Regions from separate parts of the Fictibacillus sp. 5RED26 genome, predicted to be linked through region 1. Evidence: riboswitches for the same ligand, from Rfam matches in the RefSeq annotation. Region 1 holds a riboswitch; each other region holds the start of a gene.

What was found. Region 1 has a riboswitch for cyclic di-GMP ahead of IHV10_RS04235 (GGDEF domain-containing protein). Riboswitches for the same ligand answer to the same signal wherever they lie in the genome.
Region 2: linked by a shared signal. The riboswitch ahead of IHV10_RS10520 (endo alpha-1,4 polygalactosaminidase) and the one ahead of IHV10_RS04235 (GGDEF domain-containing protein) in region 1 are both predicted to bind cyclic di-GMP.
Region 3: linked by a shared signal. The riboswitch ahead of IHV10_RS09265 (anti-repressor SinI family protein) and the one ahead of IHV10_RS04235 (GGDEF domain-containing protein) in region 1 are both predicted to bind cyclic di-GMP.
Region 4: linked by a shared signal. The riboswitch ahead of IHV10_RS09090 (hypothetical protein) and the one ahead of IHV10_RS04235 (GGDEF domain-containing protein) in region 1 are both predicted to bind cyclic di-GMP.

Annotation. Positions count from the first base shown of each region.
Region 1 is NZ_JACZDU010000001.1:790,843-793,044, forward strand. It holds gene IHV10_RS04230 (serine/threonine protein kinase) at 1-610, shown strand, start outside; cyclic di-GMP riboswitch class I at 689-777, shown strand; gene IHV10_RS04235 (GGDEF domain-containing protein) at 963-1,913, shown strand; gene IHV10_RS04240 (GGDEF domain-containing protein) at 1,982-2,202, shown strand, end outside.
Region 2 is NZ_JACZDU010000002.1:457,190-459,391, reverse strand. It holds gene IHV10_RS10525 (C39 family peptidase) at 1-301, shown strand, start outside; gene IHV10_RS10520 (endo alpha-1,4 polygalactosaminidase) at 407-1,246, opposite strand; cyclic di-GMP riboswitch class I at 1,283-1,373, opposite strand; gene pelG (exopolysaccharide Pel transporter PelG) at 1,433-2,202, opposite strand, start outside.
Region 3 is NZ_JACZDU010000002.1:189,357-191,558, reverse strand. It holds gene IHV10_RS09270 (NAD(P)H-dependent flavin oxidoreductase) at 1-935, opposite strand, end outside; cyclic di-GMP riboswitch class I at 1,146-1,237, shown strand; gene IHV10_RS09265 (anti-repressor SinI family protein) at 1,267-1,410, shown strand; gene IHV10_RS09260 (helix-turn-helix domain-containing protein) at 1,509-1,829, shown strand; gene IHV10_RS09255 (STAS domain-containing protein) at 2,009-2,202, shown strand, end outside.
Region 4 is NZ_JACZDU010000002.1:160,980-163,181, forward strand. It holds gene panF (sodium/pantothenate symporter) at 1-1,159, shown strand, start outside; cyclic di-GMP riboswitch class II at 1,327-1,409, shown strand; gene IHV10_RS09090 (hypothetical protein) at 1,444-1,935, shown strand; gene IHV10_RS09095 (YdcF family protein) at 2,028-2,202, shown strand, end outside.

The DNA of each region.
Region 1 (2,202 bases):
AATGATTGAAAGTCGCAGCCCATTTGATCCGGTATGTCCGGTGAATACACCACACCCTTGGCAGATGCTGGGCTGTGGGAACTATGCAGCGGTGTTTTCACATCCTGAACATCCAGCATATGTAGTTAAGATTTACGGCAGGGATGAGCATGGATTATTAGAGGAAAAAAAGGTTTATGATCGACTAGGAACACACCCTGGATTTTCTGTTTGTTATTATTCCGAACAACGTTTTTTAATCTTAAAACGTATTGAAGGAATGACTCTGTACGACTGTGTGCATAAAGGTGTAAAAATTCCTGAAAATGTGATTTATGACATCGATGAAGCAGTGAGGCATGCAAAAGACAAAGGATTGTTTCCTAACGATGTACATGGAAAAAATGTCATGATATCCAATAATAGAGGAATTATTGTAGACGTATCTGATTTTAGCCGATACGAAACTTGCAGGAAATGGAAAGATTTAAGGAAAGCTTATTTTACATTTTACAAGAAAACGCTGTATTACTTTCCAATAAAGATTCCTTATATTGTTTTGAATGGAGTAAGGATTGGGTATAGGTACTATAGAAAGTTAAAAATATCCAAAAAACAAAGCCTAAAATAATAGGATTAAAGAACTATTAAAATCATTGGCACAAATTACCTTAGTAGGATATAATAACTATAAATCAATAAAAACCTTTGTTATTAAGGGCAAACCAGTTGAAAAGCTGGGACGCAAAGCTATGGGCCTAAAGTATGGTGAACATGCAATGGCAGCCGGTTGCCAAAGGGAAACGGACTCGTGTTTAGACACAAGCGTTTCTATGAAGCTTTATTCTCGTATTTTGTAGTTTCTCTGCAGGAATAATGTGTTCATAGAGGTTAAAAGTATCTAAAACATAAATTGAAGCCATTCCCTTTATTAGGTGATGGCTTTTTGTATGTAATTTTTGAGGGATTTGAGGGGTTGTAGAATGGAAAACTTCCAACTAGACTTACGCGCACTCAAAAAAAACTTGTTACCAGAATTTATGAAGTCTATTCCAGCCATGATACATACACACAAAGAACATCTAAGAAAAAATGAAGACTTTCATACGTTTCTAAACGGTTTTGTTGAGCAATACGAGAAGATACTAGAGAAATTTTTACGCGGGATTGTGCATGCAGTGTTTTTAGAAGAAGAACGATTCAAATCCTTTTTAAAACAAGGAGAGCAGAAAGCGTTTCGATCAGGTATTCATTTTTTAAGGCATCAACGAATTCCTCATCAAGCACTTGCGTGTTTTACAACGAGTATTAGTGAATCCGTTTTATTTGAAGTGAAAAAAGCAACGTCCAACGAGCCGTTAGTTATACAACTATTTATGTTAGATCGCTGGAACCGGATTTCTCACCATGCTGTTACAGGATTTCTAAGCGGTTTCTCTTCTCAACAGTTTAAAGATCTTAAGGAGATTAGCATTCGTGATCCATTAACAAATCTGTATAATCGTCGCTACTTTTATGATTGTTTAGAAAAGGAGCTAGAAAAGGCAAATAGACTTAAGCTTCCTCTTACACTTGTCATGTTTGATATCAATAACTTTAAATTAATCAATGACGAGCTAGGGCATCACGCGGGTGACGAGATACTTCAGCAGATCGCAGAACTTTCAAAGCGACTAAAATTGTTCTCTGGATTTAGATTCGGTGGAGATGAATTTGTTTTTCTTTTACCAGGAATTACTGAAGATGAAGCATACATCTTAACTGAAAAACTAGAGAGTCAGCTTATCGTTTGGAATGAATCCATCTCATTGGCATATGGTGCAATAGAATTACTTGCAGATGCATGTGAAAACATAGACTATTACCTGCAGCTTGCTGATGAGCGTATGTACACGAACAAAAGAGCTAGAAGTGAGAATAAATCACTGATTTGATCATGTAAAATAATGGGCCTTTCTGCTATGTTTTTCGCAGATCGTATAACGTAAAGGAAGTTGAACGCATGAAAGATTCATTTACGATTACGGAACACCGTTCTGAAACCATATCATCTTTGTTACGGTGGTTCTTTTTAATTCTTTGTATACCTGTTTTTTATTATCAACCTATATCAAGCGTCTTGAATTATGAAACGGATACTTTTCCGATCCTTTTTATAATCGGCATTATATATATGACATCCACACAAATTGTCTTACACCGATTGCCAGAGACGTCACTGTA
Region 2 (2,202 bases), on a different contig from region 1:
AAATCTATCTGGTCAATCCTTTACAGAGGTCAAAAAACAACTCGATAAGAAAAAACCAGTGTGGGTCATAGCAAACTCATGGTTTACAAAGCTTCCTGAATCCCAATTTACATACTTCTACACACCACAAGGTAAGATTAAAGTGACGTACCGTGAGCATTCCGTCTTGGTAACAGGTTATAGCGGTGGATATGTTTATTTTAACGATCCACTTTCAAACCAAAAGAATAGAAAGCTTCGATTAAACAATTTCATTGCCGCTTGGGAACAGATGGGTAAACAAGCGATTAGTTATAACTAAACAAATATAGAAAAAAGCCAGCGTATCTTGCAACGCTGGCTTTTCTTTCATTAAGCTTAATATAGGAAGCAATCATTTTATTGGTTTCATGTTATCGTTGATGATTTAAAATACATCATACGATTTTTTATCATGATAATGTAAAAAGTTAAATTTTTCTGCGTAATTTTTGCTTTTACGTTCTAACTTTGTAGACACCGTCATAATTTGAGTTTTTCCCATTTGTTGTATCTTTTTCAACTTACTAATCTGATTCTGAGCCCACTCATCTGTTGAAACTTCATTGTAGTCAAAACCTTCCCACATGAAACCATCCATATACTTATGAGTATGTTGAATGGTTTCCATACCCCAATTCTGTACCATTAGGAGATTCGGAAATTTTCGATCACTCTTATCTAAAAAAGCAAGAAGTCCATCTAATTGCTTTTTATATATAGCAGCGTTATTCTCCAAATGTTCGTTGTCAATATTCCCAACGGTATCAAAGAAAACACCATTCATTCCTTTTGCATTAACTTGTCTTTCCATTTCATCCATTAAGACTTTATGATAGTGAACACTCGCTATATCCATTAGATAAGAATCCCATTGCTCATAATGAACTCTAGCACCACTTCTTTTGAAATAGTCACTATCAGCTAGAAGTTCCAATCTCTGTTTGTTCCACGTCGGTGTTTCCATAACACTAATATAACCAAGAACAATCGTGCCATTTTGTTGAAGATATTGAATCTGCTCTTTTGTGTATAACTGTGGTTCGATCACAACTAAATCGTAACTACTTAACTTCTTAAGAATACGATCTGTTGGTGCCGAATAATAAATCTTGTAATTTTTGACCTGTTGCAGAGTACTTTGTCCACTTTGAGCAGAACTGTGTTTAGGATGTAATGAAAAAAAACCAAAAGTAAAGATTGCCATGATTAATAACCACTTTTTCATAAAAAATTCCCCCGATTCATACGAGGGATGGGTTGGTTTCGCGGACTGGCAATCTTTATTCTATTGTTAGAATCGAAGACCCATATCTTTGCGTCCTTGGTTTTCACCAAGTTTGCCCATCACCACAGTATTAAATTAATTATTTCCATTTTATAGGTTTTGAATTCAAAAAACAATAGTGAATATCTATTTTTTAGAAAAATTGGAAATAAATCTTTCTAAAGAATTTTGATAATATTTAGGATCTCTTTTTGTGAAAATATGAAAATCAGCTTCGCCTACATATGATATTAATCGAAGGCCACCATATGTAAAAGAAAGCGAAGCCCCCACAGCTATTCCTACTCCATACCAATCAAAACCAAGCGGGAGCAACAATAGAGTTAGTACAAAAGTTATGATGAAAAATATGAAAGTAGTTATACAAGCTCCTCTTCGATCATCGAAGTATAGATGAAGAAGTGATAGTGTTAAAACAAGACTAATTGAAAAGACAGCTACTAGTGTAATCGGCATTAATTCAAAGAAATCAGCACTCCACTCGAACCACGTAACAAACCGAGGCAGCAATAAGAGGACAAGTAGAGTAAATAACCCTTGCGTTCTGATAAGACGAATCACTTCTTCTTTTAAGACTCTAATCATCACTTTCTTACTTTCTTGTATTTGATCTAAACTTCCACCTTCATTCACAAAGCCGTAAAACGTCCAATATTTTTTATAAAACCTTGTTTCTATAGAAACTATAAATGTCATCATCGTAGGAATAATAGTCAAGAAGGACCAAAATAGAGCTGTATCATAATCAGGGTGATAACGAAATGTATGCAGTACATTCACCGATCCCTCACCAAACCAAATAATCCAGTTACTGACCCAAAGCCCTAAACTATAAAAGACTCCTGTTAATAGTAAGTCAGGGTATTTATAGGTATACCTCACAAATCCCCATTGAT
Region 3 (2,202 bases), on a different contig from region 1:
TTTTTGTATTCTTCCTTTAGGTCATCTACTACTTCCTGAATGGTAGAGATTTTCTTCACACTGCCAACACCTTGTCCTGCGGACCAGATGTCTTTCCATGCTTTTGCTTTGGATTCAGAGAACGAGAGGTCAACATCATCCTTTTTCATCAAGTTTTCCACATCAAATCCCGCTCTTTGTAAGGATGGAAGCAGGTAGTTTCCTTTTATTCCACTAATCGCATCCGTATAAACAAGATCCTCAAGAGTAGAATCTATTAACATCTGCCGGTAATCTTCGCTCGCCGAAGATTCTTGCGTCGCAATAAAGCGCGTTCCCATGTATACGAGATCGGCTCCAAGAACCTTGGCAGCTAGTATTTCTTCACCTGTAGAAATAGCCCCAGCTAGAATCGTCATCCCATCCCAGAATTCCTTTACGGCTTTTAAGAAAGCAAACGGATTTAACGTCCCACCATGGCCACCTGCTCCACTGCACACGAGTATTAATCCATCAATGCCCGTCTTAGCAGCCTTACGCGCGTGATCAAGCGAGATAACGTCAGAGAATACGAGACCACCGTACCCGTGAACGATTTTAGCAACATCGCTTGGATTACCAAGAGAAGTAATCACCACTGGCGGTTCATATTTCTTTATTAGCTCCAAATCTTCTTCAAAACGTTTATTCGTTCGGTGAACGATTAAGTTAACACCCCATGGAGCAATCTTTGCCGAAGGATCTTTTTCCCTGGCATTACTCAGCTCTTCTGAAATATGTTTCATCCAATTTTCTAATAGATCGGAGGTTCTTGCATTCAGTAATGGAAAGGTACCTATTATTCCGTTCTTACAGCTTTCAATCACCATATCAGGACTCGATACAAGAAACATTGGGGCGTTAATCACTGGTAAACTGAGTTGATTCGACAAATTCATTGGCAATTTGTTAGACAATTTATTCATCCTTTCAGCAGCTAAAATTAGTTTAATGGGTATTTATTAAGAATAATTTCAACATAACCTGCATCATTCCTTTAAATTTGTTTTATAGGGGTCTTATTACGCTTCCTTATATTACATTTTTATTACAGTCATTTTCTGACAACATTTTCTATTTAGCTTGTATATAATCAATTTGAGTTAGGGAATAGGTCCTAATTATCCTTCAGACAAGGGCAAACATTTTCGAAAGAAGTGGGCGCAAAGCCACGGGTCTAAAGCTTAACTTAAAAAGCTACGATCGCCGGGTTACCTGGATATCATTTACTTTCTGGAGGGGTTCTTAGTGGAAAATACGTTTAAGCTGGATCACGAGTGGATTGAATTGATTAAAGAAGCGAGAGATCAAGGTTTTACTAAAGAAGAGATTATTCGTTTTTTACAAAATCCCCAATTAACGTTAGAAAACTATCAATTGCAAGGAAATTAATTCATTGAAATAGTAAGCAAGTCACAGAATTTATTTACTTACCTCATACAGAAAGATATAATAAAGGCAAATTATTTCTTAAATGGGGATTGCAAATGATGATTGGTGAGCGAGTAAAAAAATACCGTACCGAAAAAGGCCTCTCCATTACAGCATTGGCTGATAAAGCAGGGGTAGCAAAATCGTATATAAGTGCCCTAGAACGAAATATTCAACAAAACCCTTCGATACAGCTTCTCGAAAAGATTGCGGATGTATTGAATATTTCTGTAGATCACTTAATCAAAGCTGAAGTTGATACAAAAAACCTAGATCAGGAATGGGCTGAATTAGTGAAAGAAGCCATGGGTTCTGGTGTAAGCAAAGAGCAATTTAAAGAGTTTCTCGAATTTAACAAATGGAAAAACAAACAAAACTAACCACCTGATTGCATCAGGTGGTTTTTACGTGGTTTTTCCCTTTGCGGGTGTCTTCGTGGAATATACATAATGAAGGTTTTGTATTTGTGTGGGGTCAGACCCCACACTAATGTTTAATGTTTATAGAATTAGGGTACGGGAAAAGGGTGTCTACTATTTTTGTCTATGGAGGATTATAAATGAAGCAGTCGCCAAATGAACTAATGGATTCTCAAAAAAGTGTAGATGTTAATGGTTCTTCTTTTCATTGGGACATAGCAAAAGGTATTTTTCAATTTGAAGGCGAAGATGTAATGTTGTTTTGGATTGATTCAGCATTCAAGGTGTTCCTAGATTCCATCGAAGAGATTACAGGAGAAGGAACTGCGGACCT
Region 4 (2,202 bases), on a different contig from region 1:
GCTTGGTAAAAAGTTTGCTATCGTTGCACGAAAGATTAACGCAGTTACACTGATAGATTTTCTAAAAGCACGATATGAAAGCAAGTGGGTCGTTATTTTATCTGCAATAAGCATTGTGGTCTTCCTATTTTCTGCAATGGCCGCTCAATGGGTAGGCGGGGGACGGTTGATCGAATCGTTTACCGGAGTTTCCTATACGACAGCGCTTTTCATCTTCTCTGGCTCTGTCCTCGTGTATGTGATTGCCGGCGGCTTTCGTGCGGTTGTAATCACAGATGCAATACAAGGTGTCGTCATGGTAATCGGAACCGTCATCATATTGGCCGGTACGATTATCGCAGGTGGGGGTATCGAGAACATCATGAGCGAGTTGCGAGCGGAGAACCCGAATCTTATTTCGCCTTATGGTTCTGATCAATCGCTTACTCCTCTCTATGTATCATCGTTTTGGATCTTGGTTGGTGTTGGAGTCGTAGGATTGCCGCAAATATCGGTGAGAGCGATGAGCTACAGAAATGCAAAAGCGATGCATCGGGCGATGATCATCGGAACGTTTGTTGTGGGGTTCATCATGCTAGGTATGCATCTAGCTGGTGTATTCGGAAGAGTCGTGCTACCGGGAATTGAAGTGCCGGATAAAGTGATGCCGCTTTTAGCACTCGAAGTATTGCCAGGGTGGTTAGCCGGTATCGTGTTGGCAGCGCCTTTAGCTGCAGTCATGTCAACGGTGGACTCAGTGCTCTTACTCGTAAGTTCTGCAATTATTAAGGACGTGTATATTAATTACATCAAACCAGATGCTGAAGAGCAATTTGTAAAAAAATTGAGCTTTGGGATAACAGCGGTTGTTGGACTGAGCGTATTCGCAATGGCGATTAACCCGCCTGACTTGTTGATCTGGCTGAATCTGTTTGCCTTCGGAGGACTAGAAGCTGCCTTCATATGGCCAATCGTATTGGGGTTATATTGGAAAAGAGGAAATGCGAACGGAGCGATTGCCTCTCTGATCGTAGGGGTAGGATCCTATATGTTCCTACATCTTAACTATCCAAATCTTTGGGGCATGCACACAGTAGTGCTGCCAATCGTACTTTCCTTGATTGCCTACATTGTGGGAAGTTTCACAAAGGGGGTCAGACCCCAGACAAATACATTCTAGAAGACAATGTCCACACTCGGTGGACATTGTCTTCTTTCATTTCTCACCTTCAGCACCATCTTCTTTTCTACAATAAAATACTAAAAAAACAATTTATAGTAATATCTTACTAAATACCCATTTACAGAGAATGTGGCTGGTGGTAATTTTATATCAGAATATAATTAGATAAGTGTGGAGCTGTGAAGGTTATTCTGTATGTGGGCGCTTGGAATAACTGAAGCTAGTAGCGCAACCGACCGCTTTCTTTATTTGTTCTCTAGATAAAGGAAGGGGTATTTATTATGGAAATTTCACGCAAAGAAAAATTCAGTACGAAGAAAAAGACAACTAAGAAATGGCCGAAGATAGTTTTAGCGACTACGATTGCACTTGGTGTAGGTACTACATCTGCGTATGCAGCAAATCCAAATCTTGCAAACGACTTATATAATAAGATTATGGAATATACATACCAATCTGAGATCGAGAGTGAGTTAAACAAAGAGAAGAATGACTTGCTTAAGAATGTGAATGTAGCGATAAAAGGAATTGTTGCGGATGCCAAGAAGGATTTGGATTCTAACAAAGAAAAGATCATTCAAGACAAGAAAAAAGAACTAGAAACGCATTATAAACAAGAACTCGCAGAAATAACGAAAAGAAAGAACGAAGCAGTAAATAAAAAGACCGAGAACATGAGCACGGATGCGACACGTTCTTCCGAGCAAAAGAAAGCGGACATTTCTTCAGCCATTCAAAAAGAAATTCAAGAGTCTGATATAAATAAAAAATAATAACTTATTAAAAGAGCGGAATCTTCATTCTCCGCTCTTTTCCTTTTTCTGATATCCTAGAATATAGAAAATCTATGAACGGAGACAACACTATGAAAAAACTATTTCTAACACTTGGGATCCTCTTTGCTGTATACGCAACGGCCATGCTGCTTCAAACGACCAACATGGATATGGGTCTTGCGGTTTTCTTCTTGTTAGGTGCATTTTTCTTCATCCTTTTCTTCCGTTACAACACAGCTATGAAACTATTTAAAACGTACAAAA